One region of the Mesorhizobium sp. M0598 genome, then DNA from elsewhere that is predicted to be linked to it. Evidence: predicted binding sites of a transcription regulator. Region 1 holds the regulator's gene; each other region holds the start of a gene.
The links. Region 1 encodes PhoB, which activates phosphate uptake and scavenging genes when phosphate is short. Its sites were predicted from a motif close to TGTCATNNANCTGTCAT; they were not measured.
Positions count from the first base shown of each region.

Region 2: olsB (l-ornithine N(alpha)-acyltransferase) is a predicted target of PhoB. The motif match lies at 5,319-5,335, and genes of this name have one in related genera.
Region 3: ugpB (sn-glycerol-3-phosphate ABC transporter substrate-binding protein UgpB) is a predicted target of PhoB. The motif match lies at 2,857-2,873, and genes of this name have one in related genera.
Region 4: NKI59_RS14375 (inorganic phosphate transporter) is a predicted target of PhoB. The motif match lies at 3,191-3,207, and genes of this name have one in related genera.

Region 1 covers NZ_JAMYQL010000005.1:155,509-163,404, forward strand. Annotated here, with positions in the region: gene xylF (D-xylose ABC transporter substrate-binding protein) at 1-64, opposite strand, end outside; gene NKI59_RS09420 (ROK family protein) at 351-1,595, shown strand; gene phoB (phosphate regulon transcriptional regulator PhoB) at 1,605-2,294, opposite strand; gene phoU (phosphate signaling complex protein PhoU) at 2,311-3,018, opposite strand; gene pstB (phosphate ABC transporter ATP-binding protein PstB) at 3,051-3,854, opposite strand; gene pstA (phosphate ABC transporter permease PstA) at 3,851-4,702, opposite strand; gene pstC (phosphate ABC transporter permease subunit PstC) at 4,706-5,695, opposite strand; gene pstS (phosphate ABC transporter substrate-binding protein PstS) at 5,755-6,816, opposite strand; gene NKI59_RS09455 (hypothetical protein) at 7,469-7,822, shown strand.
Region 2 covers NZ_JAMYQL010000003.1:284,790-292,685, reverse strand. Annotated here, with positions in the region: gene NKI59_RS06400 (phosphoadenylyl-sulfate reductase) at 1-518, shown strand, start outside; gene NKI59_RS06395 (DUF934 domain-containing protein) at 617-1,153, shown strand; gene NKI59_RS06390 (DJ-1/PfpI family protein) at 1,290-1,910, shown strand; gene NKI59_RS06385 (fatty acid desaturase) at 2,058-3,080, opposite strand; gene NKI59_RS06380 (hypothetical protein) at 3,208-3,411, opposite strand; gene grpE (nucleotide exchange factor GrpE) at 3,648-4,283, shown strand; gene olsB (l-ornithine N(alpha)-acyltransferase) at 4,380-5,255, opposite strand; gene NKI59_RS06365 (PAS domain-containing hybrid sensor histidine kinase/response regulator) at 5,405-7,693, opposite strand; gene acuI (acrylyl-CoA reductase (NADPH)) at 7,782-7,896, opposite strand, start outside.
Region 3 covers NZ_JAMYQL010000005.1:26,085-33,980, reverse strand. Annotated here, with positions in the region: gene tlpA (thiol:disulfide interchange protein TlpA) at 1-204, shown strand, start outside; partial or broken gene NKI59_RS08790 (bifunctional diguanylate cyclase/phosphodiesterase) at 207-2,640, opposite strand; gene ugpB (sn-glycerol-3-phosphate ABC transporter substrate-binding protein UgpB) at 2,936-4,246, shown strand; gene ugpA (sn-glycerol-3-phosphate ABC transporter permease UgpA) at 4,328-5,212, shown strand; gene ugpE (sn-glycerol-3-phosphate ABC transporter permease UgpE) at 5,221-6,069, shown strand; gene ugpC (sn-glycerol-3-phosphate ABC transporter ATP-binding protein UgpC) at 6,077-7,144, shown strand; gene NKI59_RS08765 (ABC transporter ATP-binding protein) at 7,167-7,896, opposite strand, start outside.
Region 4 covers NZ_JAMYQL010000009.1:145,480-153,375, forward strand. Annotated here, with positions in the region: gene NKI59_RS14360 (efflux RND transporter permease subunit) at 1-1,156, opposite strand, end outside; gene NKI59_RS14365 (efflux RND transporter periplasmic adaptor subunit) at 1,153-2,430, opposite strand; gene NKI59_RS14370 (TetR/AcrR family transcriptional regulator) at 2,580-3,116, shown strand; gene NKI59_RS14375 (inorganic phosphate transporter) at 3,261-4,865, shown strand; gene NKI59_RS14380 (transporter) at 4,952-5,977, shown strand; gene NKI59_RS14385 (carbonic anhydrase) at 6,147-6,791, shown strand; gene NKI59_RS14390 (nuclear transport factor 2 family protein) at 6,802-7,212, shown strand; gene NKI59_RS14395 (M3 family metallopeptidase) at 7,302-7,896, shown strand, end outside.

The sequences.
Region 1 (7,896 bases):
CCACCGACGCCAGCGCCAGCGTCATGGCGACACCCGCCAGAATGGCGGTCGTGAATTTCTTCATCATATCCTCCCTGCGCCGCGTACGGCGTGACCAATTGGCTCAAAGACCAGCTTAGAAGCTCTAATTTTTTCGAGCCTCGAAAAAATACTGGCCCGATCTCCGGCTGCTGTCAACATCGATTCTGATGGATTTTGATGACTCTGCGAGTTTTTTCGAGCGTCGGAATAAACGATGACAGCGCCACCTGCATCTGACACTATTTGCCTGCATCCGACACTATTTGTCGGACATTACCGACGGCTTCCGGTTCATGAGCAGCCGCGGCAACCGGGAGGAAAGCAAAACAATGTCGGTCGGAATCCGCCATGACGATTTGCGCCGGCGCAACCGGGCGATGGTGATCTCGGCGGTGCGCCGGGCCGGCCAGCCATCGCGTACTGAGATCGCAGCTACCACCGGCCTCAGTCATTCGACCATATCGGCGATCTCTTCCGACCTGATACGGGAAGGCATCCTCGCCGAGAGCAAGGCAAGTGAGCCCGTTTCGTTGAAACGCGGTCGTCCGCAGGTCGGCCTCGCCCTCAACCCGGAAGCGGCGGCGGTGCTGACCGTGGTGTTGTCGCTGAATTTCCTGTCGGCCGCCATTATCGACTATACGGGACAGGTGGTCGCCGAGGAACAGCGCCGGCTGGACACGCTGACCATGCCGCGCGACGAGCTGATCCGTGAATGCATGGCCATCGTCCGGCGCCGGCTGCAGGATCCAGACCTTGACGTCCGCAGTGTCGCCCGCATCGCCCTGGCGATTCAGGGCATTACCGACTCCCCTGCACGCGCCATGCTGTGGTCGCCGATCACGCCGCAGACCGACATCGCCTTTGCCGACATGCTGGAGGACGAATTCGGCATCCCGGCAACGGTGGAGAACGACTGCAACATGATGGCGGTGGCTTTGCGCTGGCGCAATCCGGATCGCTATCGCGACGACTTCATCGCCATCCTGCTTTCGCATGGCATCGGCATGGGGCTGGTGCTGAAGGGCGAACTGTTCACCGGGACGCATTCCTCGGGCGGCGAATTTGGCCACATGATCCATCGTCCGGGCGGCGCGCTCTGCCGTTGCGGGCGGCGCGGCTGCATCGAGGCCTATGCCGGCAACTACGCCATCTGGCGCAACGCCAGGCAGATGAGCGAAGACAGCGAACCGGTCGCCGACGTCAGCGACGCCGACATGCGAGCACTGGCGGCCCAGGCGCGCGAGAAAGATGGGCCGGAACGCGAGGCCTACCGCAAGGCCGGCGAAGCGCTGGGTTTCGGTCTCGGCTCGCTGTTCGCGCTGATCGATCCGGCACCGGTCGCGATGGTCGGCGCCAGTGCCGCCGCCTTCGATCTGATCGAGCCGGCCTTGCGGAAGGCAATCGCCCAGACCGCCGGCGGTCAGCATTCAGGCTCGATCTCCTTCGATACAGAGCCGAACGAATTGCCGCTGATCCGCGAAGGCTGCGCGATGCGGGCGTTAAGCTTCGTCGACCAGGAGATTTTCGCGCCGGGCGCGCAAATGAGGCCCAGCGTCAGAAAGAACGTAGCCTGACCAGGCGGGTCAATCTTCCCTGATCGCATAGCCGGCACCGCGGATGGTGCGGATGACATCCGGCATCCGGCCGTTGTTGACGGCTTTGCGCAGCCGCCCGACATGCACGTCGACGGTGCGTTCGTCGATGTAGATTGTCTCGCCCCAGACATTATCGAGTAACTGGCTGCGCGAGAAGACACGGCCCGGATGCCGCATCATGAACTCGAGCAGCCGGAATTCGGTCGGCCCGAGCCTGATTTCGCTCTTCTTGCGATAGACTCTGTGCGATTCGCGATCGAGAACGATGTCGCCGACCTTCAGCACGCTGGACAGCACTTCCGGCTTGGCGCGCCGCAGCAGCGCCTTGACCCTGGCCATGAATTCCGGTGTCGAAAACGGTTTGACCAGATAGTCGTCGGCGCCGGTCGAAAGACCGCGCACCCGGTCGCTCTCCTCGCCGCGCGCGGTCAGCATGATGATCGGCAGCCGCTCGGTTTCGGGGCGCACCCGCAGCCGACGACAGAGCTCGATGCCGGAAACCGCTGGTATCATCCAGTCGAGCACCAAAAGGTCGGGCACATTCTCCTGCAAACGGATCTCGGCTTCGTCGCCGCGTGTCACCACCTCGACCTGGTAGCCTTCGGATTCGAGATTGTAGCGGAGCAGCACACCCAACGGCTCCTCGTCCTCCACCACCATTATGCGTGGTGCGATCATCGGCTGGGCACCCCCATCATGTCACCGGTGCGGACATTGTCGTTTCGTCCTGCTTCGGACGATTGACCGGCAATTGCTCGCCGGTCAGCACATAATACGCATTTTCGGCGATGTTGGTGACATGGTCGCCGATCCGCTCCAGATTCTTGGCGCAGAACAGCAGGTGCGTGCAAGCGGTGATGTTGCGCGGATCTTCCATCATGTAGGTCAAGAGCTCGCGGAACACGGACGTGTATTTGACGTCGATGCGCTCGTCGGCGGCACGCAGCTTGGCCAACGCGGCCGCATCGCCTGCAGCATATTCCTCGATGACACCCTGCACCTGGATGAGAACCAGCTGCGCCATCGCGTCGATGGAATGCGACAGGTCCCGCGGCGTGGCGCTGAGGCCGACCGCACTCACGCGCTTGGCGATATTCTTGGCAAGGTCGCCGATGCGTTCGAGGTCGCCCGCCATGCGGATCGCTCCGACCACATGGCGAAGATCGTGGGCCATCGGCTGGCGTTTGGCGATCAGGGTGATGGCGCGGTCGTCCAGTTCGCGTTGACGCGCATCCATGATGGCGTCGTCGGAAACGACGCGTTGCGCCAGCACGTTGTCGGAATTCAACAGGGCCTTGGTCGCCCCGCCGACCATCGAACCGGCGAGGTCGGCCATGTCGCGGATCAGCTTGCTGATCTGCTCGAGATCCTCGTCGAAAGAAGCGACTGTGTGTTCGCCCATGATCCTGTCCTCAAATGCATGATCGGAATGGCTCAGCCGAAGCGGCCAGTGATGTAGTCCTGCGTGCGCTTCTCGCGGGGCGACGTGAAGATCTTCTCGGTCCGGTCGAACTCGACCAGTTCACCCAGATACATGAAGGCGGTCTGGCGCGACACGCGCGCCGCCTGCTGCATGTTGTGGGTGACGATGACGATCGTGTAGTCGGCTTGCAATTCGTCGATCAGTTCCTCGATCTTGGCAGTCGACAGCGGGTCGAGCGCCGAAGCCGGTTCGTCGAGCAGAATGACTTCCGGCTTCACCGCCACGGTGCGGGCGATACAGAGCCGCTGCTGCTGGCCGCCGGACAGGCTCAAGCCGCTGGCGTTGAGCTTGTCCTTGACCTCGCTCCACAGCGCGGCGCGCCTCAACGCCTGTTCGACGCGGCCGTCCATCTCGGACTTGCCGAGGTTCTCGTAGAGCCTGACGCCGAAGGCGATGTTCTCGTAGATCGACATCGGGAACGGCGTCGGCTTCTGGAACACCATGCCGATCTTGGTCCTGAGGAGGTTGAGATCCTGCGACCGGTCGAGAATGTTCTTGCCGTCGAGCAGCACCTGGCCCTCGGCCGTCTGTTTTGGGTAGAGCTCATAGATGCGGTTGAACACACGCAGCAGCGTCGATTTCCCGCAACCCGAAGGGCCGATGAAGGCCGTGACGCTGCGCTCGGGCAGCGACAGGCTGATGTCCTTCAGCGCCTTGCTCTGGCCGTAGTAGAAGTTGAGGTTCTTGACCTCGATCTTCGTCTTCTCGGCTACCGTTTCGGCCATCGTCATGTCTGGGGACAACATCTGTGTCATCTGTCCTCTCTGCGTCCGGTAAGGCTGCGGGCGAGGATGCTCAAGCCCAGAACCGTCAGGGTGATTATGAGTGCGCCGGTCCACGCCAGTTGCTGCCATTCCTCGTAAGGGCTGAGAGCGAACTGGAAGATGGTCACCGGCAGGCTGGCCATCGGCGCGTTGATATTGCTGCTCCAGAACTGGTTGTTGAGCGCGGTGAAGAGCAGCGGCGCCGTCTCGCCGGAAATGCGTGCTATCGCCAGCAATATGCCGGTGACGATGCCGGACAATGCGGCGCGGTAGGCGACCGAACGGATCACCACCCAGCGTGGCGCGCCGATCGCGGCACCGGCTTCACGCAACGCGTTCGGCACCAGGCTGAGCATGTCTTCAGTGGTGCGCACGACCACCGGAATGACCAGGATGGCAAGCGCAACTGCGCCGGCAATGGCCGAGAAATGTCCCATTGGCCGCACCATCAGCTCATAGACAAACAAGCCGATGATGATCGACGGCGCCGACAACAGGATGTCGTTGATGAAGCGGACGACGGTGGTGATGCGCGAAAAGCGTCCATACTCGGCCATGTAGGTCCCCGCCAGCACGCCGATCGGCGTGCCGACGACAACGGCGATGATCGTCATCAGCAGGCTGCCCGCGATGGCATTGAGCAGGCCGCCGGCCTCGCCCGGTGGTGGCGTCATCTCGGTGAAGACCGCGAACGAAAGCCCGGCTGTGCCCTTATAGACTAGTGCGCCGAGGATGAGCGCCAGCCAGGCAAGCCCGATGCCGGCGGCGACGACGCAAAGCGCCATCATCACCGAATTCCTGGCTTTGCGGCGGCTGTGGAGCGATGAGGATGTCGACATCGGTCAGGCTCCCGTACGGGCGTCGATCCGCATCAGCATATAGCGGGCGGCGGCAAGGATCAGGAAGGTGATGACGAAGAGGATCAGGCCGAGCGAAACCAGCGAGGAGGTGTAGAGGTCGCCGTCGGCCTCGGTGAATTCATTGGCGATGGTCGCCGAGATCGTCGTGCCCGGCGCGAACAGGGAGGCACTGATGCGGTGGGCGTTGCCGATGACGAAGGTCACCGCCATGGTCTCGCCGAGCGCCCGGCCGAGGCCAAGCATGACGCCGCCCATGATGCCGATGCGGGTATAGGGAATGACCACGCGCCGGGTCACTTCCCAGGTCGTGCAACCGATGCCGTAGGCCGATTCCTTCAGCACCGCCGGCACCGTATCGAAGACATCCTTGGTGATCGAGGTGATGAAGGGCAACACCATGATGGCGAGGATCAGCGCCGAGGTCAGAAGGCCGATGCCGTAAGGAGGGCCGGCGAAAAGGCTGGATAGTCCCGGCACGCCATGGAAGATGTTGATGATGAAGGGCTGTATCGTCGTCTGCAGGAATGGCGCGAACACGAACAGGCCCCAGATGCCGTAGATGATCGAAGGAATGCCGGCCAACAGCTCGACCGCTATGCCGATCGGGCGCCTGAGCGGGCGCGGGCAGAGCTCGGTGAGAAAGATTGCAATGCCGATGCCGATCGGAACCGCGATCAGGATGGCAATGGCCGCCGTCACCAGCGTGCCGTAGATCGGCGCCAGTGCGCCAAATTTTTCCGTAACAGGATTCCAGCTCTCAGTCGTCAGGAAAGAAAAACCGAACGACGACAGCGCCTGCCATGAGCCGGCAAACAGCGAGATCGCGACACCGCCGAGGATGACAAGCACAAGAATTGCGGAAGCGCGGGTGAGTCCGCGGAATATGGCATCTGTGAGCGCGAAGCGCCGCACCGTAGCTTCCCTGGCCCGGGCTGCTGCAGATGATGGCATGGCATCGGAAGCGATGGTCATTGGGTCCTCGCGATTAAAGGCAACAGGGAGGGCGCCATCGACGCCCTCCCTGGAGGAGATTACATAGCCGAGTAGAGCGGCTTGCCGTCGTCGCCGACGACTTCCTTGGCCCACATGGCCTTGACGCTCTCAACCACCTTGTCGGGCATCGGAACGTAGTCCAGCTCGCCGGCCATCTCGTCGCCCTTGTCGTATGCCCAGGCGAAGAATTTGAGCGCTTCGCCGGTGGTCGCGGCATCATCCGGCTTCTTGTAGAGCAGGATCCACGTTGCCGCCGTCATCGGCCAGGACTCGGCGCCCGGCTCGTTGGCGAGGATGACGCCATAGCCCGGCTGCGAGCTCCAGTCGGCATTGGCCGCTGCCGCCGAGAACGCCGCCGCGGCGGGCTCGACCTTCTTGCCGTCCTTGTTGATCATATCGGTGTGGGTGAGCTTGTTCTGCTTGGCGTAAGCATATTCGACATAACCGATCGCGCCGCCGGTCTGGGAGACGTTGTTGGCAACGCCCTCGTTGCCCTTGGCGCCGATGCCGACCGGCCATTCCACGGCCTTGTCGACGCCGACCTTTTCTTTCCAGTCCGCGCTGACGTCGCCGAGGTAATAGGTGAAGTTGAACGTCGTGCCCGAACCATCGGAACGGTGAACGACCGCGATCGCCTGCGAAGGCAGCTTGACGTCGGGATTAAGCTTCTTGATCGCTTCGTCATCCCAGCTCGTGATCTTGCCGAGGAAGATGTCGGCCAGCGTCGGGCCGTCGAGAACCAACTCGCCCGGCTTGATGCCTTCGAGATTGACGACGGGAACGATGCCGCCCATCACCATCGGGAACTGAGCCAGTCCGGACGCTTCAAGCTCGTCGCCCTTGAGCGGCGCATCCGAAGCGCCGAAGGTAACGGTCTTGGCTTTGATCTGCTTGATGCCGCCGCCGGAACCGATCGACTGGTAGTTAAGGCCAACGCCGGTGTCTTTCTTGTAGGTGTCGGCCCACTTCGCATAGATCGGGTAGGGGAAGGTGGCGCCGGCGCCGGAGATGTCCGCGGCGAGCGCGGCGGACAGGGTGAGGGTGGTCGTCGCCGCAGCCATTGCAATCGCAACGGCCGCCGAGCGGATGAAATGTCTCATGTGGCCTGCTCCTGTTCGGAATATGGTCTCTCGGCGCCATTCCTCGGGCGCCCGCTGAGGCCAATAGCCCCCGATTATTACAGTCGCATGACAGTTTCATGTCGCTCCGGTAACGTCGTCCAGCCGGGTTAAGAAGGAGCGGTCGCGGGCTTTGTCGGCATGGGCCGCGGTTTGCCGCTGGAATCAGCAGCTTGCGTGAATTCCGGCCGGCATCGTCTGCTCGGCGATCGTAGCCACCGGCTTTAAAAGAAAAAAGCCGGACGGGAGCGCGTTGCATGCAGCCAGAACGTGTCATGGCCGCGCCATCGCCGAAACAGGTCCGTTGGGGTAAATCTGACCCTGTTTCTTGCCGGCGGTCGCTGCTCCCGCCCGTAACTGGAGGAGCGGAACTTCGAATATCCCATTGTCGCCACTGAGCGCGGCTTTGGTATGGTGCGATCGCACCATGGCCTTACGCTGGAAGCGTTGACGAATCGCAAGGTTCTAACTCGCGCTGGACCTCCATCCGCGCCCGACCCGGCGCTCGATCTTCGAGCAACGCCTTCGACTGGAAGTGCGACGACTCTACTTCACGGTATCTACTCCCTTCGCCCTATTCCGCCGGTTGTCGGTTAGGCCGAAGCAGCGTTATAAGCTTGCAGGGGTATTGCTGATGTCTCGACGGATTCTGCCTGTCTTCCTGTGCCTGGCGCTGCCTCTGGGAAGCGGCTGCGCGCGCAGCTATGACGGCACCGTCATCATTCCCAAGCCGCTCGATGTTCGCCGTTTCTGGGACAGGCCTTCGCCGCAGGCGCAAGCCGAACAGTCGCAACTGGAGACCGACGTCTTTCCAGTGGCGCCGCAAACGCCGAAAAGGCCGGCGGTGCGCAGGAGCGCGGCTTCCGTTGCAACGCCTCGGAGGAGGATCACCAACAACCCGCCCATGCTGTCGCCGGAGCCGACGAAGCCGCTAACTTGCAAGAATGTCAGCGAGCCCGGCAAACGGGCCCGCATGGTCTGCGAATAACCAGCCGACGTCCGTCGATGCGTACGGCTCCAGGCCTTGAAGCGGCTATCCGGCCAGCCGTCTCGGAACATCGC
Region 2 (7,896 bases), on a different contig from region 1:
AGCATTTCGAGGAGACGCTCGGCTATCGTGACGCGCTGGCCGCCGATTTCGGGCTGAGCGATATCCGGGTGATCAGGCCCGACGATGCGGCGCTGGCAAGGATCGACCCGACCGGCAATCTGAACGAGACCGACACCGACGCCTGCTGCGACGTCCGCAAGGTCGAGCCGCTGGCGCGCGGCGTCGAGCCGTTCCGCGCCTGGTTCACCGGCCGCAAGCGCTTCCAGGCGGCGACCCGGGCAGCGCTGCCGGTGTTCGAGGCGGTCGGCTCGCGCATCCGCATCAATCCGCTGGCCCACTGGACGACATCGGACCAGGCCGGCTACATGCGCGCGCATGCGCTGCGTGAAAACCCGCTGGTCGCCTATGGCTATCTGTCGATCGGCTGTTTCCCATGCACGCAGCCGGTGCAACCGGGCGACGATGCGCGCAGCGGCCGCTGGGCCGGGCACGCCAAGACCGAATGCGGCATCCACTTGTCGGGGCTGGAAAGGTCGCTGACCGACGCATCACTTTAGGGTATGTTGATGTTCAAGTGATGCCGGCCTGACCTGAATCTCAACACACCCTGAGGTGTTTTGCACTTTAGAACCTTGTGGACTTGGAAATTTTCTTGATGAGCGACTTGATAGCCGAAAACGCCATGCGGCTGTGGACACCGGATGGGTTCCGCGAGGACGAGTGGGTTCATGCCGAAAGTGCCGAGGCGCTGGTCGGCAATGGCCGTTTCATCCTGCCGTTGCAAGCGTTTCTCGGCCTCGATCCGGAGGTGCGGCGGTCGGCGAAGGAGCGCATCGGTGTGCTGCTGCAGCCCGGCGATCAGCTCGAAAAGATCGCAGGCCTGCTCGATCAGCTGTCGCTGGTGGCGCTGGCATTTCCGGCGTTCAATGACGGCCGCTCGTTCTCCAAGGGCGAATTGCTGCGCAGCCGTTATCATTTTGGAGGCGCTATGCGCGCCACCGGGCAGGTGCTGATTGATCAGCTGCCGCATATGTTGCGCCTCGGCTTCGATGAATTCGAGATATCGCACCCAGTGCTGCTGAAGCGGCTCGAGCAAGGCCGCACAGGCGGACTGCCGCTGTCCTACCAGCCGGCGGTGAAGCCGGAGGCCAAAGGCCCGAAATATTCCTGGCGGCGGGTGCGCGCCGGCTGATCTGCTCCAGGGGACCAGAAGCCCTATCTGGTCGGACCACATTCCCGATTCAGCCTTTTATTTTGCGCCACTCCGCTTTAGGATAGGCCATTATTTCGCGATCCGAATAAATGTGGCCACAAGGGAGGAACCGGGTATGGCTGGCAAGAAGATATTGATGCTCGTTGGCGAGTTCAGCGAGGAGTACGAGATTTTCGTCTTTGAACAGGCCATGCATGCGGTGGGCCACACCGTCCATGTCGTTTGCCCCGACAAGAAGGCCGGCGATATCCTGAAGACCTCGCTGCACGACTTCGAGGGCCACCAGACCTATACGGAAAAGCTCGGCCACGACTACATCCTCAACAAGACGTTTTCTGAGGTCAATCCGGCCGACTACGATGCCGTCTACGCGGCGGGCGGGCGCGGGCCGGAATATATCCGCATCGACAAGCGCGTGCAGGCGCTGGTGCGGCATTTCCATGAGACGGGAAAACCGATCTTCACCATCTGCCACGGCGTGCAGATCCTGATCGCGGTCGACGGCGTGGTGCGCGGCCGCGAAGTCGCGGCGCTGCAATATTGCGAGCCGGAAGTCACGCTGGCCGGCGGCATCTATATCGATGTTACGCCGACCGGCGCCCATGTCGACGGCAATCTGGTGTCGGCCAAGGGCTGGCCGGGCCTTGCCGCGTTCATGCGCGAATGTCTGAAAGTGCTGGGCACCGAGATCCGCCAGGGCGAGATCCTGATGCGCGACCAGCGCCAGGCGGCTTAAGCTCGGAATGTGGAGCCCGCCGCACCCCTAACGCATGTCGCGCAAAAGTGTTCAGCGGTTTTGCGATAACGGCATGCGTAAACAACAACCTAAAGCGCGTCGCATGAGGCCGGTCGAGCGCGACGCGCTTTAGATGCGGCGGTGCGTCTACACGGCCATCCGCGCTTCGCGGAACGATACCAGCTTGCTGCGGCTCTCGTCCCACAGCGCCAGCTTGACGCAGCGCAGGCTGTCGAGGAGTGTGACGCGGCCGATCTCACGCAGCTCCGGATAGTCCCTCAGCACTTCCGGAAGCCGGTAGCATGGCACCTTGGCCGAGAGGTGGTGCACGTGGTGGACGCCGATATTGCCGGTGATCCAGTTCAGCACCGCCGGCAGGTCGTAATAGGACGAACCGTGCAGGGCAGCGTGCTGGAATTCCCACTCGGAGTCCTTTGTCCACTCCGTCTCCTCGAACTGGTGCTGGACATAGAACAGCCAGATGCCGGCCGATCCGGCGAGGATGACGATCGGCAAATGCACGACCAGAAACGCGCCGGGGCCAACGAACCAGATGAGCAGCGCGGCGATGACCGCGATGGCGAGGTTGGTGGACATCGACGACACCCAAGGGGTGAGGCCACCCCGCATCATGCCCAAGGGCAGTCTCTGCTCGAAAATGAAAATCCAGATCGGGCCAAGGCCGAACATCACCAGCGGATGGCGATAGAGGCGATAGGCGAGCCGGCCCCGCCACGACAGTTGCCGGTATTCGGCGACCGTCAGTGTCTTGATGTCGCCGGTGCCGCGCTCGTCGAGGTTGCCGGCGCTGGCGTGATGGGTTGCGTGGGCGCGGCGCCAGCAATCGTAGGGCGTCAGCGTCAGCACGCCAAGCACGCGGCCGATCCAGTCGTCGGCATAGCGATTGGCAAAAAAGGAACCGTGGCCGCAATCGTGCTGGATCATGAAGATACGCACCAGAAAGCCGGCTGCCGGAAGGATGAGGACCAGACCCCACCAATGGCCATAGGCATAGGCGGCCGAGGACAGTGCCCACAGCGTGGCGAAGGGAATGAGGGTGATCGCGAGTTCGACGGCGCTGCGACGCCTGTCGGGCTTTTTATAGCGCGACAGGATTTTCAACCAGGCGCGCTTGCTGTTTGCCACAGCTTCGGGGGAAATCATGTTCATCATGAAACATAGGCGGAGCAGGGCGCTGCCGCAAGGCGGCGATCACGCAAAGTTACTGCGGGTAAATGTCGCGCGATGGCGAGGAATTGGTGGCCGCAGTCGCCGGGCGCACGGCCTGCAATGGTGTCTACCGACGGCGCCCGCCTGCGACCACCTTGGCTTCGACGCCGTCCAGGCGGTCGAGCAATTCCTTCAGACGGTCGGGAATATCGGACTCCGTGCGGAAGGCCGGCAAGGTGCGCAGAAAGCGCTTGGTCGCCTCGGTGCCGAGCTGGCGCCGGATATCGCCGGCGAGCCCGTCGCGTTTTTCGCCATTCCTGCGGGGCATCATCCAAAATCCTGTGTCGGCTTCGAAACTCTTCCAAGGGAGGAATGGTTCCCGCATTGTAGCATGCTGGCAAGCAAAGCCGTCGGGTACGGTAAAGTTTGAATTAAAATCGAAAGGTCTGCCCCGTCCGCCATCAAGCAGCGACAGCGGCTGCAGTATCGCTTGCCCCTTGATTTTTGGCCGCTAAACCTCGATATCGGGCGCAAATCCACACCATTTGAAAATGACGGGAAACGGCGATGAGCGACCAGGCAAAAGACGAACGCGCGCCCGATGAAGCCGAGAAGACCGAGGCTGCCGCGGAGCCAAGGGAAGGTGGCGTCGACGGCGACTATGAAGCGCTTGTGCGGCTTCTGAAGGAAAACGAAGAGCTGAAGGATCGCGCGCTGCGCGTCGCGGCCGACATGGAGAACTTGCGTCGCCGCACCGCCCGCGACGTCCACGACGCGCGCGCCTATGCGGTTGCCAATTTTGCCCGCGACATGCTTTCGGTGTCAGACAATCTGCGCCGTGCGCTGGATGCCATCCCGGAGGAGGCCAAGGCTTCGGGCGATGCCGGCTTCAAGGCGCTGATCGACGGCGTCGAGATCACCGAGCGCGCCATGCTGTCGGCGCTGGAACGCCACGGCGTGAAGAAGCTCGAGCCCGAGGGCGAGAAATTCGATCCGAATTTCCACCAGGCGATGTTCGAGGTGCCCAATCCCGACGTACCGGCCAACACGGTCGTGCAGGTCGTGCAGCCCGGCTATTCGATCGGCGAGCGTGTTCTGCGGCCGGCCATGGTCGGCGTCGCCAAGGGCGGCCCCAAGCATGTCGCGAGCGAAGCGCCGGTCGAGCCGGGGCCGGTCAACGAGCAGGCTGAGAAAGATGCGTGAATGGTGAATGGTCAATAGTGAATGGTTAGTAGTGAGTAGCCAATTGCTGCTCCAGCAGTCAGTGCTATGTTCTATTCACTATTCACTATTCACTATTCACGCCGCAAACCGCTGCGCTTCTCCGCCATAATAATTGACGTAGCGGGCGCCGATCTCCTTGACCGGCATCACCACGAACACGTCGACCGTCGAGAATTCACGGTCGATGACGCAGCCGTCGCCGATGCGCGCGCCGACGCGCAGATAGCCCTTGACCAGCGGCGGCATCGCGGCGATCGCCGCCTTGGTATTGACGGCCTCGATCGGCATCAGATCCATCGAACAATAGCGCCCGGCGACGGCACGCACGTCCCAGGATGAATTCGTCCGGCAGTGGTGGGCAAGGTAGGTCAGCGCCTCTGCATGTGCCGCCGGCACGGTGCCGTGGAAGGACGCGCAGCCGGTCATCACGCCAATGCCGTAATGATTGATATAGGCCCAGATGCCTTGCCACAGCGCCTCGATGGTGCGCTTCGAGCGGTATTCGGGCAGAACACAGGAGCGGCCGAGCTCGAGGAAGCGCTGGCCAGGATGCCGCGCGATCAGCTTGGTCAGTTCGAATTCGCCTTCGGAATAGAAGCCGCCGGCGGCCGCGGCAATCTCCTGCCGCAGCAGGCGGTAGGTGCCGACGATGCGGCGATGCTCAGGGCCGGAAAGCGAAGTATCGAAGACCAGCAGATGATCGCAGAGGGGATCGAAGCGATCGGCATCGCGGCGGTCCTGCATCTGGAACAGGTCCTTCCTGGCACCAAGCTCGTCGTAGAACACCCGGTAGCGCACTTCCTGCGCGGCAGCGATCTCGGCCTCGTTGCGGGCGAGCCGCACTTCGAGATTGCCGATGCGGCCGAGCGATGCGCCTTTTATGACGGCATCGGCGTTCCGGCCGACGAGCAAAGGCCCGCTGGCGTTCGGCCGAGCATCACATTCCGGCATGACTGTATGCACGAGTGATTCTCCTTCGAGCCATCCCTCTTGGCACGGGGATACGGTGTAGGTGCAACAGGATTGTGACAGTACCGTGATACGGCTCTGCGGGCAATACTTCGTCGGCTGGGTAATCTATCAACCGTCTATGTTGTGCCTCAGGCGGCCGCTTGCCCTTCGACCGCATGAACCAGGGCATCGGGGTCGAGCGGCTTGGTGACGAAGCCGCTGGCACCGTGAGCGAGCACGGCGTGGCGGGTCTTTTCCTGGCTGTCGGCCGACAGCACCATGATCGGGACCGGCGGCACCGCGGTCTCCTCCTCATGGCGGCGGATGGCGGCGATGGCGTCCAGGCCGTCCATGACAGGCATATGCAAGTCCATCAGCACCACATCGTAACGGTGCTTGTGGCCGGTGCTGATGACCGCCTCGACGGCGGCCTTGCCGTTGCCGACCACTTTCACGCGATGCCCGGCCTTCAGCAGCGTGGCGCGGGCCAGCATGGCGTTGATGTCGTTGTCCTCGGCGATCAGCACCGACAGGCCCTGCTGGCGGGCGCCAATGGCGTGCCCCGCCTGCGCGCCGCGCTTTTGCAGTTGCGGCTCGGCGACGACCGGTGCGTGGCTGGTCAAAAGCACGCGCAGCAATGTCTCGCCGCGCACCGGCCTCGCAAGGAAGGTGGCGTAACCATTGGCACGGAACTCGCCAAGCATGCCACGGTCGGTCGGTGCGATCAGCGTCACTGCCTCGCAATCGGCAAATCCGCTCTGGCGCAGGCGCCCGAGCAGCCTGCCGTCGCTTTGCTCCATGGCAGCATCGATCAGCAGCACGTCGCAGCTCTCGGCGAAAGGGGTGGCCTGGGCGGCGGCGGTGGCCAGATCGACCGTGCCGCCATTGGCGCGAATGGTGCGGGCGAGGGCTTCGGCCTCGACCAGGTTCTTCGACACGATCACCGCATGCCGGCCCGACAGCGCGTCCTGGCGGATCTGCGGCGCCTCGACGGCGGAAATAGCGGGAATCTCGAAGACGAATTCGGACCCCTGGCCAAGCCGGCTCGACACAGAGATAGTGCCGCCCATGGCGGTCACAAGGCGCTTGGAAATGGCGAGACCGAGGCCGGCACCGCCATGCGCACGGGTCGAGGTGCCGTCAGCCTGTTCGAAGTCCTCGAATATGCGCTCCATGTCCTCCTCGCGCAGACCGGGGCCGGTGTCGGTGATGGTGAAGCGGATGCGGTCGGTGGTTTCGGTGCGGACGCGGGCGATGCTTGCCAGGACGCCGCCGCTGTCGGTGAACTTGACGGCGTTGCCGATGAGATTGAGCAGCACCTGCCTGACCCTGCCGGGGTCGGCGGTGATCAGCTGCGGCACGTCGGGTTCGACATGACAGCCGAGGCCGATATCCTTGGCAAAAGCCCGCGCCGCCAAAAGCTCGATGACATTGTCGGCGATCTCGCGCACCGACATCGGCTGCGGTTCGGGATCGAAGCGGCCGGCCTCGATCTTGGAGTAGTCGAGCAGGTCCTCGATCAGCGCCAGCAGCGCGCTGGCCGAGGTCGAGATGGCGCCGACATAGGTCCGCTGCTCGGGCGAAAGGCTGGTGTCGGCGAGAAGCCGGGCCATGCCCATGATGCCGTTCATCGGCGTGCGGATCTCGTGGCTGACGGTGGCGAGGAAGCGCGATTTGGCCTGGCTCGCATATTCGGCCCGCTCGCGGGCGGTGATCAGCGAGGATTCGGCGCGCTTGCGAGCGGTGATGTCGCGGGCGATGGCGCGATGCGAAACGGCGCCGCTGTCCTTGTCGCGCACCGACAGCTCGATCCAAGAGAACCAGCGTGGGCCGTCCGGCGTGCGAATGGCGACGTCGGTGGAACTCAGGCATTCATGGTCGGAAAACGCGGCGTCGGGGACGATGCCGACATCGATGCCTAGTTCGGCCAGGGTCTTGCCGGCAAGGTCGCGCTGGTCGGTCTCGACAAGGTCGGCGAAAACCTTGTTGGCGTAGACAATGTGGCCGTCGCGGTCACGATGGACGACGAGATCGCCGAGTGCATCGATCAGCCCGCGAAAGCGCTCCTCGCTCTCCTGCATCTCCCACATGCGGTCGGCCAGCGTCTCGATTTCGGCGCGGCTGCGGGCGGTCGTGGCATCGAGCAGGGCCACCGCGCGGCGCTCGGTGCGCCTGTTGCGCAGATGCATGGCGAGCCCGGCGATGGCTGTCGCCAAAAGGCCGATGGTGATGAAGACCGGCGCCCCGGTCAGATGCGAAAAGCCTGCCAGCACGACGATGGCGACGAGCGTCAGGAAGGGCAGGCCTTCGCGGTTGGAGGCCGGCAGTTCCGGCGCCAGCGGTGGCGCGGCGACAGGCTGCCGTCCTGGCGCCGCGGGGGCCGTCCCGTCGGCCCGTTCGGCTGGTTCCGCCTCTCTGATGCCGGGTTCCGCAATCATACGGAAATCCTGCCAGACAGAGCTTATCGAAGGTTGTGGTTGATCGCTCGAATTTTAGCGGTCGCGCTCTTTTTTGTCCCTTGGGGGCTCACATATCCACCACCACGCGGCCGCGGATCTTACCCTCGACGATGTCATGCGCGGCGCCGATGATGCCGTCGAAGCCGATGCTCGTCGACAGGCTGGCAAGCTTTGCGTGGTCG
Region 3 (7,896 bases), 130 kb from region 1:
ACCGGCGTCAAGTCGCTCGGCTACTATCGCGATGCCACGATGGCGCTGTTCAACGACGTCAAGACGCGCGGCCTGGCGCTCGGTCTGCCGGTCACCATGCTGATCGATGGGCAAGGCTGCCTGATCGCCCATATGAATGGCCCGGCCGAATGGTCGGGGCCGGATGCCAAGCGTCTGGTCGAGGCGGCGCTTCAGCCGGGATAGGCTCAGACCGTGCGCAGGCGCGGCTTGAGCACGGCAATGCTTGCGCCGCGTCGGCTGGCGGTGCGGATTGCCGGAGCGGCCACGCCCGTCAGTTCCCCGAATGTCTCGATCGGAGCCGGTTTGCCGAGGTAGTAGCCTTGCCCGATCTCGCAAGCCTCGGCGTCCAGGAACTGCAATTCACCCGGCGTCTCGATGCCTTCTGCCAGAACCGGTAAGCCGAGACCGCGTCCAAGCCCCAGCACGGCGCGAACGATCGCCGCGAACTGGGCGTTCTTGTCGACCGATTTGATGAACGACCCGTCGATCTTGATCTTGTCGAAGGGAAAGGCGCTGAGGTTGGACAGCGAAGAATAGCCGGTGCCAAAATCGTCCATCGCCACATGCACGCCAAGCGCCTTGACCTGCCTCAAGGTTGCCAGCGCGCGCGGCATGTCCTTCACCAGGGCCGTTTCGGTGATCTCCAGTTCGAGCCTGCCGGGGGCCAGGCCGGATCTCGTCAACGCGTCGTGCACCTTGCGGCTGAAGTTCGGATTGTGAAGTTGCACGGCGGAGACGTTGACGGCGACCATCAGCGGGTTTGTCCAGCGAACAGCATCGTTACAAGCCGTCGTCAGCACCCAGTCGCCGATCTGCGCGATAGCGCCACTGTCCTCGGCCACGGGGATGAAAACGGCCGGAGAAATGTCACCCCGCTCAGGGTGCTGCCAACGGACCAGGGCTTCGAAGCCGATCATCCTGCCGCCGCGGATCTCCTTCTGCGGCTGATAGACGAGGTGGAACTCCTTGCGGGCGATCGCCTGGCGCAATTCATGCTCCATCACGCGCTTGTCGCGGGCCGCGGTGCCCATGGCCATCTCGAAAAACCGATAAGTGTCCCTGCCTTCGGTTTTGGCGCGATGGAGTGCCGTGTCGGCATGGCTGATCAGGCCGGCCTGGTCTTCGGCATCCAGCGGAAAGAAGGCGATGCCGATGCTGGCCGAGACGAGGCCGGAGCCGACCGAAACCCTGTTTTCCTCCCGGATCGCCGCCAGCAAGTCCTCGGCTATCCGGCCTGCGGCCAGGGGGTCGGGGAGGTTCGGAGCTATGATGGCAAATTCATCGCCGCCGAGACGCGCGAGCATCTGTCCGTGGCGCGGGATGCCGGAAATGCAGTGCGCCAGCTTCTGCAGCATAGCATCGCCGGCCCCGTGGCCATAGAGGTCGTTGACTTGCTTGAACCGGTCAAGGTCAAGCAGCAGGAGCGCCAGATGTCCATCCTTGCCGCTACGATCCATCGAGGCGAATTCTGCTTCCAGCCGGGAAGAAAAGCTCCGCCGATTGGCAAGCCCGGTAAGCGGATCGAAATGCGCGAGGCGGAGGATCTCTTGTTCTGCCTTCTTGCGCTCACGGATGTCGCGAACGGCAAGCACTGTATGAGGCCTGCCGCAGTAGGTGATTTTCCTGGCGATCAGCTCGACAGGAATTCTCGCGCCGTCGCTGCCCCTTAACTTCGCTTCCTGCGCCTGTTCGCCGAAGCCGGACATATCGGCTGCGCTCTGTCCGTCGAAAAGCTCGCCGAATTGCATCGTGTTCAGGGTGGCTGTCGCTGTTCCGGTCAGCTTCGCCATACTGTCATTGGCGCTGACAATGCGGGTGCCATCGCAAACGATCAGACCTTCCACCGCCGCATTGGCGAGATCGTGCATGCGATCGGCCTCGAGCTTCTGGCGGCGAAAGCGCAGGTCGATCCACAGCGCGGCACCCGATAGCACAAGGATTATCAGGCTGGCGACCGCTGCGGCAAAGGCCTGGGAAATGGGCTCGATGGAATGTTCGGATATTTCAATCGAGGAATCCGGAATGATCGACACCGCGGCCATCGCGATGAAATGCAAGCTGCAAATCGCCAGCGTCAAAAGCGCCGCGCCGCCGAAAGTCGCGAGCGCTGACGGACGGCGCAAGACGACAAGGAGCGCCAGTGCCGCGAGGATCACGCCGGCCAGAAGCGATATCGCGACAAGGAGCAGGTTCCATACGACCCGGCCTTCGACCTCGAAAGCTGCCATGCCGATGTAGTGCATCGTCGCGATGGCGCCGCCCAGAATAGCGCCACCGACGAGGAAATAGTCGATGCCGCGGCGCAAGGTGGCGACCCACATCCCAAGCGCGGTCATGATAACGGCGGCGGCAAGCGAAAAAGGCGGATAATCCCGGATTGTATGCGTTCGGTATTCCCGGCGTAAACGCGGTCATGGCGATGAAATGCGTCGCCCATATGCCGAACCCGGTCGAGGCCGCGGCGATCATCAGCCAGACAAGCCGGTTTCGCTCGGTCGATCGGCCGACATGCTTAAGGAGATTAACCGCTGAGAAGCAAGAAATTCCACAGACGAGTGCGGCAAGCGCAACCAGTCTCGGATCGTGCTGACTTACAATACAATTATAGACCGTCAGCATCCTGGTTCACTCGGTCTGCCAAAACTAACAGGGGAGGTGTGACTGATTAGCTCTTGGAGATTTTAACGAATGGTTAACCCGCGGGCCATGAGGCGGGTCTTTTCGGGGGAAAACCGACGCCGCTGCGCCGAAAGACGGTGATGTGATTTCTGGCGCCCGGTTTCGGTAGCGAGTGCACTTTAGGAAGGAATGATGTTCATTGATCCGCAATAAAACCGTTGTCCGATTGTCATCAGCGCCACATATTGGCTTTGCGGAAGTGCCCCTTTCGCCAATGACAAACGGGAGATGAAACATGAAGTTCTTCGGCTTTGCGGCCGGTATCGCCGCCACGTTGACCCTGCTTTCCACCACCTCCGCCTTCGCCGTCACGCAGATCAGCTGGTGGCACGCCATGACCGGCGCCAACGCCGAGGTCGTCGCCAAGATCTCCAAGGATTTCAACGCCAGCCAGAGCGACTATGAGCTCGTTCCGGTGTTCAAGGGCACCTATCCGGAGACGCTGAATGCCGGCATCGCCGCTTTCCGCGCCGGCCAGGCGCCCGATATCCTCCAGGTGTTCGACGTCGGCACCGGCGTGATGATGGCGGCCGAGGGTGCGATAAAGCCGGTGGCCGATGTGATGACCGGCGCCGGGATGACTTTCGACAAGAGCCAGTATCTGCCCGGCATCGTAGGCTATTATTCGAAGCCGGACGGCACCATGCTATCGTTCCCCTACAACTCTTCCTCGCCCATCCTCTATTACAACAAGGACATCTTCCAGAAGGCAGGCCTCGACGTGAACAATCCGCCCAAGACGTGGAACGAGGTGTGGGAAGCTGGCAAGAAGATCAAGACGAGCGGCGCCGCCCCTTGCGGCTATACCTCGACCTGGCTGACCTGGATCCACCTGGAGAATTTCGCGGCGTGGAATGACGTGCCTTGGGCCACCCAGCAGAATGGCCTGGCCGGCGGTGATGTCGAACTCAAGATCAATGCGCCGATTTTCGTCAACCACTTCCAGGCGCTAGCTGACCTGGCCAAGGACGGCACGTTCAAATATGGCGGACGCACCTCCGAAGCCAAGCAAATATTCCTCGCCGGCGAATGCGGCATCTTCACCGAATCGTCGGGCGGCCTCGGCGATATCGTCAAGTCCGGCATGAACTATGGCATCGGCCAGCTTCCCTATGATACCGACGCCAAGGGCGCACCACAGAACACGACGCCGGGTGGTGCCAGCCTGTGGGTGTTCGGCAACAAGTCGGACGAGGAATACAAGGGCGTCGCGGCTTTCTTTGCCTATCTGTCCAAGACCGATGTGCAGGAATATCTGCACCAGAAGTCGGGATATTTGCCAGTGACGCTTGCGGCATACGAGGCGACTAAGAAATCAGGCTTCTATGACAAAAACCCCGGCCGCGAGACACCCATCCTGCAGATGACGGGCAAGGCGCCGACCGACAACTCGAAGGGCGTGCGCCTGCCGAATCTGCCGCAGGTGCGCGATATCCAGAACGAGGAGCTGGAGAAGATGCTGGCCGGCCAGCAAACCGCCCAGCAGGCACTCGACAATGCGGTTGCGCGCGGCAACGCGGCGATCAAGGAAGCGCTGGAGAACTGACGGGATTATCTCGGTTAGTCGGTTGGAATATCGCCCACGCGAGCTCGCGTGGGCGATACCTGGATAGCGAGGGAAATCAGCCTGTCTCCACGCGTCGTCTTTCCCAACAAGATCCTGCCCTACCTGCTGGTGGCGCCACAACTCGCCATCACCCTGGTTTGCTTCTACTGGCCGGCCGGTCAGGCGCTTTACCAGTCCATGCTCAGGCAAGACCCGTTCGGGCTGAAGAGCAGGTTCGTCTGGTTGGCCAATTTCCGGAAGGTGCTGGCCGATCCGGCCTACCTCAACTCGATCAAGGTCACAGTAGTGTTCTCTCTTGCGACCGCGACCGTTGCCATGGTTGTGGCCCTGCTGCTCGCGGTCATGGCCGAGAAGGCCGTGCGCGGCAAAGGCCTCTACCGCACACTGTTGATATGGCCTTACGCCGTGGCGCCGGCGATTGCCGGCATGCTTTGGCTTTTCCTGTTCAATCCCTCGATCGGCTCGTTGGCCTATTTGCTGAGAAGCCTCGGCGTCGTATGGGACCCGCTGCTCAACGGCACCCACGCCATGATCCTGCTGGTGTCGGCTGCTGCCTGGAAGCAGATCAGCTACAACTTCCTGTTCTTCGTCGCCGGCCTGCAGGCGGTGCCGAAAACGCTGATCGAAGCGGCGGCCATGGACGGCGCCGGCGAAACCAAGCGCTTCTGGACCATCGTCTTCCCGCTGCTTGCGCCGACAACCTTTTTCCTGCTGGTCGTCAACACCGTCTATGCCCTGTTCGACACGTTCGGCATCGTTCATGCCGTCACCGGCGGCGGGCCGGGCAAGACGACAGAGACGCTGGTCTACAAGGTCTACAATGACGGCTTCGTTAATCTGATCCTGGGCGACTCGGCGGCGCAGTCGGTCATCCTGATGGCCATCGTCATCGCGCTCACAGCAATCCAGTTCCGCTATGTGGAACGCAAAGTCCACTACGGCTGAGGGCAGCGATGATCGGCCAGTCCCGGCTCCGCACCTTCATCGCCCATGCCGTGCTCATCCTCGGCATAGTGATCGTGGCTTTTCCGATCTACTACACCTTCGTTGCCTCGACGCACACGCTGCAAACGATCCTCAGGCCGCCCCTGCCGCTCTTGCCCGGCGGCCAGCTATGGAACAATTACAGCGAGGCGCTATTCGGCGGCATCGGTCGTATCGGCGGGGTCAGCGTCGGCAGGCTGCTGCTCAACACCACGATCATGGCGCTCGGCGTTGCGGTGGGAAAGATCTTCATCTCGATCCTGTCGGCCTACGCGATCGTGTTCTTTCGCTTTCCGCTGCGCATGACCTTCTTCTGGCTGATCTTCATCACCTTGATGCTTCCAGTCGAGGTGCGCATCCTGCCGACCTACAAGGTGATGGTCGATCTCGGCATGATCGACACCTATGCCGGCCTGATCGTCCCGCTGATCGCCTCGGCTACCGCAACGCTGCTGTTTCGCCAGTTCTTCATGACCATACCGGGCGAATTGGTCGAGGCGGCGCGTGTCGACGGTGCCGGGCCATGGCGCTTCTTTTTCGATATTCTGGTGCCGCTGTCGCGGACAAACATCGCCGCGCTGTTCGTGATCCTCTTCATCTATGGCTGGACGCAGTATCTTTGGCCGCTGCTCGTCACCAACAGCAACGACATGAACACCATCGTCATCGCGCTGAGAAAGATGGTTTCCTTCGCCGATGCCGACACCCAATGGCACCTGGTGATGGTCACGGCAATGCTGGCCATCGTGCCGCCGATCCTGGTGGTCGTGCTGATGCAACGCTGGTTCGTGCGCGGTCTGGTCGAATCCGAAAAGTGAGAAGCCGATGGCGACCGTGGATCTGAAGGATGTCAGGAAAATCTATCCCAGCGGCGTCGAGGCCGTGAAGGGCGTTTCCATCGCCATTCCCGACAAGGAGCTTTGCGTGCTGGTCGGCCCCTCCGGCTGCGGCAAGTCTACGCTGCTGAGGATGATCGCCGGGCTGGAGACGATTTCTGCCGGTACAGTCGCCATCGACGGCAAGGTGGTCAACGCCATTGGCCCGACCGAGCGCGACATCGCCATGGTGTTCCAGAACTACGCGCTCTACCCGCATATGAAGGTCTATGACAACATGGCCTATGGCCTGCGCAATCGCGGCACGCCGAATGACGAGATCGACAGCAGGGTACGCTCGACTGCCAAGGTGCTGGAGCTTTCGGCGCTGCTCGACCGGCGCCCGCGCGAGCTTTCCGGCGGTCAGCGCCAGCGCGTCGCCATGGGTCGCGCCATCGTGCGCAACCCGAAGGTCTTCCTGTTCGACGAACCGCTGTCCAACCTCGATGCGAAATTGCGCGGGCAGATGCGCATCGAGATCAAGAATCTGCAGCGCTCGCTTGGCGTCACCTCGGTTTATGTCACGCACGACCAACTTGAGGCGATGACGCTGGCCGACATCCTCGTCGTCATGAACGCCGGCCTGGTCGAGCAGACCGGCGCGCCGCTTGATGTGTACGAGAAACCGGCCTCGACCTTCGTCGCTTCGTTCATAGGCGCACCGCCGATGAATCTGCTGGCGCTCACAGGGGCCTCCCCAAGCTCGGTATTGGCGGACGGTAATGTGATTGGCTTGGCGCCTCGACAGGGCAAGGCAGTGACACTAGGCTTTCGTCCGGAGGACGCCGACATCACCTTCGCGGCAGAGGCGCCGGCCGGCGCGCTCGCGCTGCCGGCAACAGTGGAAGCGGTCGAACCGGTCGGTGCCGAAAGCTTTCTCCATTGCGTAGCAGCCGGCAGCCGCATCGTGGTGCGCGTCTCAGGCCGCGCCAGCGCCAAGCCGGGCGACCAATTGCGCGTCGTGGCTAGGTCCGAAAAGCTGCATTGGTTCGATCAGGCAGGCAAACGGGTCGATTGAAGTCGGCCTTGCGCAAAACCGTTCAGGCAAACACATGCGCCTTGCCCGACACGGTCAGCCGGACGATCTCGCCGATCGCCGGCGCGTCCATGCCCGGCTTGCGCAGGATCAACGGCGTATTGCCGATGGCGGCGGCGTCGGGCGGATCGGGGCTGTTCAACAGACGCACCGCGATGGTGCACATCGAGCCGGCGAACTCCGATTCCGTCACCTCGCCGAACAGCATGTCCGGCGTGCCGGACATGCCTTCACGCGATGTGCGTTTCAGCAACACCTGCTCCGGCCGCAGCATGATGCGGGCGACGTCGCGCCGCTCCGAGCTGTCGACAGCGATGCGGCCGAGCGGCGAGATGGCGAAGCCATCGGCGATCCTTGCCGGCAGGACGATGGCGTCGCCAAGGAACTCGGCGACCATCCTGTCCTTCGGCTTGAAATAGAGCTCGCGCGGCGTGCCGACCTGCGAGAATTTGCCGTCGCGCATCACCGCGACCTGGCTGGCGAATGACAGCGCCTCGGCCTGGTCGTGGGTGACCAGGATGGTGGTGATGCCGGCGGTTTCAAGGAGCTCGGCCACGGCCTTGCGCATCGAGGCGCGCAGGCCGGTGTCGAGCGCCGAGAACGGCTCGTCGAGCAGCATCAGCCGCGGCTTCATGGCCATGGCGCGGGCGAGCGCGACGCGCTGCTGCTGGCCACCGGAGAGTTCGTGCGGACGGCGCTTCAGGATACCTTTGTCCAGCCCGACGACATAGGCG
Region 4 (7,896 bases), on a different contig from region 1:
AAAGATTGATCGAATAGCCCACCGAAAACAGCAGGAAACAGACGCCGATCAGCGACAGCGGAATGGTCACGATCGGCATCAGCACCGAGCGGAACGAGCCGAGGAAGAGCAGGATAACAACGATGACGATGGCGACCGCCTCGCCGATGGTCTTGAACACCTCCTCGATCGACGCACTGATCTGCTCGGTTGAATCGTAGACGATCTCCATCGTCATGCCTTGCGGCAGCGTCTCCTGGATGGTCGGCACGATCTTGTGGATTGCCGCCGCGGTGGTCAGCGGATTGGCGGCCGGCGTCGGAAAGATGGCGAGAAAGATGCCGGGCTTGCCGTTGAAGGTGACCCTGGTGTCGGTGTTCGCCGCGGCGAGCTCGACGCGGGCCACGTCGCGCAGTCTCACCACATTGCCGTCCTTCGAGCGGAGCGGAAGGGCAGCGAAAGCCTCCGGCGTCTGCAGGGTCGAGCGAACCGTGATCGAGGAAGCCACATATTCGTTTTCGGTATCGCCGGGCGCGGAGAGGAAATTCGATTCGTTGATGGCGGTCAGCACTTCCGCCGCCGTCACGCCGCGCGCCGCCAGTTTGATCGGGTCGATCCAGACACGCATCGAGTATTCGGCGGCGCCGAAAATCTGCACGTCGGCAACACCTTCGACCGTCGAGATACGCGGCCGCACGACGCGCTCGATATATTCGGTGAGTTGTTCCGGCGTCATGTTCGGGTTCTGCATCGAGATGTACATCATCGCGAACTGCTGGCCGGTGCCCTTGACGATCACCGGGTCTTTGGTTTCGTCCGGCAGATCGCCGCGCACGCTCTGGACCTTCGACAAGACTTCGTTCAGCGCCACGTCGGGGTCGGAGCCGAGTTTCATCTGCACTGTCACGGTGCTGGATGACGGCCGGCTCGCCGACGTGACATAATCGATGTTTTCGGTCGACGCGACGGCACGCGCGATCGGCGCGGAAATGAACCCCTGGATCAGGTCGGCGCTGGCGCCGGGATAGGCAGTGGTGATGGTGATGGCCGTTTCTTCAACCTCTGGATACTGCCGGATCGAAAGGTTGAAGATGCCTTGGAAACCCAGAAGCAGGATCATGCAGGCAAGCACGGTCGAAAGGACCGGGCGGCGGATGAAGAGGTCGGAAAAGCTCATTGCTGGGCTGCCTGCTGGTTCCCCGGCTTGCTCGGATCGATCGTGTTGTCGACGGCAACGGACATGCCGTTGGAGAGCCGGTTCTGGCCGGCGGTAACGACTTCGTCGCCGGGCGCGATGCCCTCCAGGATCTCGACCAGGCCGGCGTTGCGGCGGCCTGGCTTGACGAACACCTGGGCGAGCACGAGCTGCGGCTTCTGTTCTTCCGCTGCCGGCTTGGCCTCCTCTGCCGGTTTGGCTGGGGTAGCAGCCGGCTTTTCGTCGGGTTTTGCCGCGGGTGCTTCGGCCGCGGGCTTGGCAGCATCTGCAGCCGGCTTTTCTTCCGGCTTTGCCTCGGGCGCCGCGCCGTTGGCTTCGGCGGATTTGGCCGGGCGCACCACGAAGACGAAGTCGCCGTACAGGCTGGAAGTCAGCGCCGTCTGCGGCAGCGCCAGCACGTCGTTCTCCTCGGGCAGTTCGACGCGCACCTGGACGAACTGGCCGGGCGTCAGCTTGCCTTCGGGATTGCCGACCTCCGCCCTTACCGTCACCAGCCGGCTGGTCGGGTCGATCTTCGGATCGATGCCGCGGATGCTGCCGGTGAACGGCATGTCGCCGCCGCCGACGCCCAACCGCACCGTCTGTCCGATCTTCAGCTGCGGAAGCTGCTGCTCCGGCACGGTGAAATCGACACGCATCGTATCCATGTCCTGCAAGGTCACCACAGCGGTGCCAGGTGTGAGATACTGGCCAAGGTCGATTTTCGGAATACCGACGGTACCCTTGAAGGGGGCCGTCAACTGCTTTTGGTCGAGCACCGCTTGCAGCTTGTTTACCTGCGCGGCGGAGACCGATGCTGCTGCCTGCGCCGTGTCGAGCGTAGCGTCGGTGCCGACCCCGCGCTTCTGCAGCTCAAGAGCGCGCATCAGCGTCGTCTGGTCGGATGTGGCTTGCGCTTTCGATGCCACGAGGTCGGCCCGCTCGACTTCATCGTCGAGCTGCAGCAGCACGGCGTTGGCGGCGACCTTTTGATTGGCATGGAACAGGATGTCCTTGACGATGCCCGCGGTTTCGACGGTGAGGTCGACGCCGCGTACGGCACTGACAGTGCCGATCGCCTCGATGCCGGGCGTCCAGGACATCGGTTTGACGATGACCGTCGACACGGTCGCGGCCGGCGGCTTCATGGTGGCGAAGAACTGTTTGATCGCATTGTCGCGAAACAGGTTGAAGCCGACGATGCCGCCGCACACCAGCACGAGCAGAATGAAGGCGATGATGAAGCGCTTGATCACGAACAGTCCCTCGGCCACGGCCCAGCATAACGGTCGGATGACCGGAACACATACCTGTGCCTGGTCCCAATTTCAAATGACGGCGATCTTACTGTACCGTCTGGACGGTCTTGTCAATTCCGCCTAAGCTAATGAATGGGGAACGCTTGATGAAGGCCCGCAGAGCAAATTCGCGCGAGAAGATTCTCGCCGCCGCCGCCGCCGTGGCGCGCGAGACGGGTCCTGGCAGCCTGTCGCTGGATGCGGTCGCGAGCCGTGCCGGCGTGTCGAAAGGCGGCTTGTTGTACAATTTTCCGACCAAGGCGAAATTGATGCAGGCGCTGGTCGAGGATTACCTGCGCGCCTTCGAGCAGGCGCTGGAGTCCGCCCGCACAGCCGGCGTCAGCGGCGAAAGCCCGCTTGCAACTTACATCAAGCTTTCGGCCGAGCATGCCGAGGAATCGAAACCGTCGGCGTCCTGGATATTTTCGGCGATTGCCGAGGATCCCGACTTCCTGACGCCGATAAAATCGTTCAGGCGGCAGGTGTTCGAGCGGCTGAAGGAGGAGACGCCGAATCTCAAGGCGCTGCTGGTCTGCTATCTCGCCATCGAAGGGCTTCGCAGCATGAACCTGTTCGGTTCGGACATTCTCTCCGCCGAAGAGCGCCGGCTGCTGATATCGACCCTGCTGGACATCGCGGAATAGTCTAGGAATGCGCGGGCCGGGTTCAATTGCCTCGGTCGCTTCGATCGCCCGTTGCGTCAACCCAAAGTGCCTGCCGTCACACAGGCTTCATTGTGCCGACATAGCGTCCTCCCATTCTTTGCTGCAACGCAGGAGGAGTGGGGTATGGTCGATATTGTTTCAGGCGAAGCAGGAATTCCAAGGCCGGAGCATCCGCTTGACCGGCCAAACGGCACCGGCAAATGGTTTCTGCCGGCCTTTGCCGTCATCATTCTGGGCGGCCTTGCCTATGTCGGCTACGCGCTCAGCCAGGACCTGACCAGCACCGTCGCGGTGCCGTGGATCCTACTTGGGCTGGCGCTGCTGATCGCGCTCGGCTTCGAATTCGTCAACGGTTTTCACGACACTGCCAATGCGGTGGCAACGGTGATCTACACGCATTCCATGCCGGCCGAGCTTGCAGTGATGTGGTCCGGCTTCTTCAACTTCCTCGGCGTGCTTACCGCCAGCGGGGCGGTCGCCTTCGGCATCATATCGCTGCTGCCGGTCGAATTGATCCTTCAGGTCGGATCGAGCGCGGGGCTAGCCATGGTCTTCGCGCTGCTGGTCGCGGCGATCATGTGGAATCTCGGAACCTGGTATCTCGGCCTGCCTGCCTCGAGCTCGCACACACTGATCGGTTCGATCATCGGCGTCGGTCTCGCCAACCAGTTCATGGCCCCGGCCGGCTCCGTCACCAGCGGCGTCGACTGGTCGCAGGCGTCCAATGTCGGCCTGTCGCTCCTGATCTCGCCGCTGGTCGGTTTTGGCCTGGCTGCACTGCTGCTTCTGGTGATGAAGCTGCTGGTCAGGAACCGCGAGCTCTACGAGGCGCCCAAGTCGAGCGCGCCGCCGCCGCTGTGGATTCGGGCGCTGCTTATTTTCACCTGCACCGGCGTCAGCTTTGCCCACGGCTCCAATGACGGGCAAAAGGGCATGGGCCTCATCATGCTCATCCTGATCGGCGTCGTGCCGACCGCGTTCGCGCTCAACCGCACACCGGACGTGAACTATCTCGAAGCTTACAAATCGGCGGCGACGCAAGTCGAAACGGTACTCGGCAAATACGTCAAGCCCGGCGTCGTCGTGACTGACGCGGCGACCGCGGTCGGCGACGCCGTTCGCACCAAGACCTGGAAGGACGAGACCACGCCTGCCCTGCAGAGCTTCATCCACGACACCAGCGCCATGTTGTCGCCCTATCCGTCCGTGGAAAAGCTGCCGACAACGCTGGTCAGCAACGCCCGCAACAACATCTATCTTATCGGTGAAGCGCTGAAGCTGATCGACAAGAAGAAGCTGCTGCCGATGGAGGCAGACGACCTGAAGGCGGTGACGACCTACCATAAGGCGGTCGACAACGCGACGAAGTTCATCCCGCTCTGGGTCAAGGTCGCCATCGCGCTGGCGCTCGGCCTCGGCACCATGGTCGGCTGGAAGCGCATCGTCGTCACCGTCGGCGAGAAGATCGGCAAAAGCCATTTGACCTACGGTCAGGGTGCGTCCGCCGAGCTTGTCGCGATGGCGACGATCGCATCGGCCGACTATCTCGGCCTGCCGGTCTCAACCACCCATGTGCTGTCCTCGGGCGTTGCCGGCACCATGGCGGCGAACGGCTCGGGCCTGCAATGGTCGACGGTGCGCAACATGCTGATGGCCTGGATACTGACCCTTCCGGTCTCCATCTGTCTTGCCTTCGTGTTGTTCGTCATCTTCCGCCAGGTGTTCTGAGCGGGGGCAGGGTTTGACCAGAATGTCGCGGCACCGGCCCCGGCGCCGCCCTGATCACCTGAACGTGCATCGTTTCGGCGGCGGCCATGAATGACGCATCGCATCTGACATTGCTTGCCGCGGACGACCAGCATCATGCTCCCGGGCTGGTCTGGGCCTATCATGCCGCTCCCGGCAAAGCTCCCGAACCGCTGGCGCCCCGAGACATAGAGGCCGCGCTGGCCTCAGCGGGCGGCTGGGTCTGGCTGCATGTCGACCTTGTCGACCGGCGCGCCCATTCCTGGGTCAGCCATGCCTGCGCGTTGCCGGCGTCGGCTCATGCAATCCTCGAAGGACATGAGGACAGCCTAGTGCTGGCGCATGAGAATGGCGTCGTCCACGGCATTTCGGCCGATCTGCATGGCGAGATCACCCATCAGTCGACGACCATCGGCAGATTGCATTTTGCGGTCTCGGAACGGCTGCTGGTCACCGGCCGCCGGCATCCGCTGGCGGCAGTGGAGGAAGTGCACACGGCCCTTGCCGCGGGGCTGCGGCCGGCCACGGCATTCGAGCTGTTCGAAATGCTAGTCATGGCTTTTTGCAAGACCACCAGCCTGCGGCTCGCCGCGGCAACGAAGCGGCTGGATGCAGTCGAGGATCATCTCGTGACCGAGCGGCTTGCCGACGAAAAACGGCAGCTGAAGGATGTGCGCCGCCTTGCCGTATCCCTGCATCGGCCGATCTCGGCCCTGGCAGCGCTTTTCCAGGACGAAGACCGTTCCGCCTGGAACCTTTCCGCCGGCGCACATGAAGTTCTGCGCCGGCTTGCTGCGCGCCTTGAACGGCTCGACCGCGAGGTCGTCATGATCAACGACCGGGCAAGGCTGCTGCAGGAGGAGCTTGCGGCTGAGCTTGCCGACGAATCGAACCGTAGCCTCAAGGCGCTGGCGGTGATGAGCGCGCTGCTTTTGCCAGGAACCCTGATCGTCGGCATTTTCGGCATGAACACAGGCGGACTGCCATTTGCCGAGAGTCCCAGCGGCTTCTTCCTGGCGATGCTGCTCGCCGTCGGCGCGACCGGCCTGTTCTACTGGCTGTTGCTACGCGCCGGCGCCAATCTGCGGTTTTGAGCCCGATTAATGGCGGCGTTCGTTCACCTGTGTCAAAATACGGGCTGGCACGTCGAAACCACGCCATCCCGCCTTCCGAAAATCGGTTCCGATTTTCAGGCCGATGCGCTAGAGCCTTTCGGGATTGAACCGAGCTGCCTTCAACCCGGAAAGGCTCCCGCCGCTGCCCATGCCCCATCTTCCCGAGCATCTTCTCACCGGCTACCGCAGTTTCATGAGCGGCCGCTATCTCACCGAAAGCGGCCGTTATCGCTCGCTGGCGCGGGAGGGCCAGGCACCGGAAACGATGATCGTCGCCTGCTGCGATTCGCGGGCCGCGCCCGAAGCGATCTTCGATGCCGGGCCCGGCGAGCTGTTCGTGCTGCGCAATGTGGGCAATCTGGTGCCGCCGTATGCGCCCGACGATCAGTTCCACTCGACATCGGCGGCGCTCGAATTTGCCGTGCAGAGCCTCAAGGTCAAGAACATCGTGGTGATGGGCCACGGCCGCTGCGGCGGCATCCGAGCGGCGCTTGACACCACGGCCGCACCCTTGTCGCCGGGCGATTTCATCGGCAAGTGGATGAGCCTGATCGCGCCCGCAGCCGAGACCGTATCGTCCAGCACCTTCATGACCGCGACCGAGCGCCAGACGGCGCTGGAGCGCATCTCGATCCGCTATTCCATCGCCAATCTGCGTACCTTCCCTTGCGTCTCGATCCTCGAAGGCAAGGGGCGGCTGTCGCTGCACGGCGCCTGGTTCGATATTTCGACCGGCGAGCTTTGGGTGATGAACAAGGACACCGGCGATTTCGAGCGGCCGGAGATGGAGTAGGAGACAAGGCATGACGCGACTTCGGGACGCGTTCGCGGCTGCGGCACTGCTGTGCTCGGCAGATTTCGCCCGTGCCGACGATAGCGCGATCATCGATCGCTGGTATTCGGCACTCCTCGTCGCCGACCGCAGCGAATTGTCGGACCTGCTCGCCGACAACGTCCGCATCAAGCTCGACGACCTCGGCGTCGTGCAAAGCAAGCAGGAATTCATCGCCTCGATCGCCGAGTGGCAAGGCGCCGTCGCCGGGGCCGAAATCCGCCATCGGATCGAGAAATCGGAGGGCGGCGTCACCACTGTCATCGCCTGCTATGATTTTCCCAGCAACGACATGCTGATGCAGGAGACCTTTGCGGTCGCCAACGACCAGATCACCGCCAGTTCGCAGGCCGCGATCGCCGAAAACTGCGACAGCTACTGACGGAACCATGAACGGGACCCGCTGTTGCGCGCAACCGGCCGGCGCCTTACATCGGTGACGATCCGCTTCTCCCGCCACTCAGCGAAAGTTTGCCCATGCCGTCCACCGTCGACCTCGCCGCCCATCCGCTGACCGCATGGCAAGGGCCGCTCGGCCTGCCCGATTTCACGCGCATCGGCGACGGCGATTTTTCTCCGGTCTTCGACGCGGCCCTGAAGGCGCATGAGGCCGAGATCGAGGCGATTGCCGGCAACACCGGGACGCCGATCATCGAAAACACGCTTGCCTCGCTCGAGCTTGCCGGCGAGGCGCTCGACCATGTCTCCTCGATCTTCTGGTGCCGCGCCGGCGCCCACACCAACGAAGCGATCCAGGCGCTGGAGCGCGACATCTCGCCAAAGATGTCGCGGCACTTCTCGGCGATTTCAATGAATGAGCGACTGTTTGCCCGCATCGACGATCTCTATCAGCGCCGCGAGGCTTTGAAGCTCGATGCCGAAACGCTGCGGGTGCTGGAAAAGACCTGGAAAAACTTCGTCCGCTCCGGCGCCAGGCTCGACGCCGAAGGCAAGAAGCGGCTGGCCTCGATCAACGAGGAATTGTCGTCGCTCGGCACCAATTTCGGCCAGAACGTGCTTGCCGATGAGCGCGACTGGGCGTTGTTCCTCGACGAGGCCGACCTTG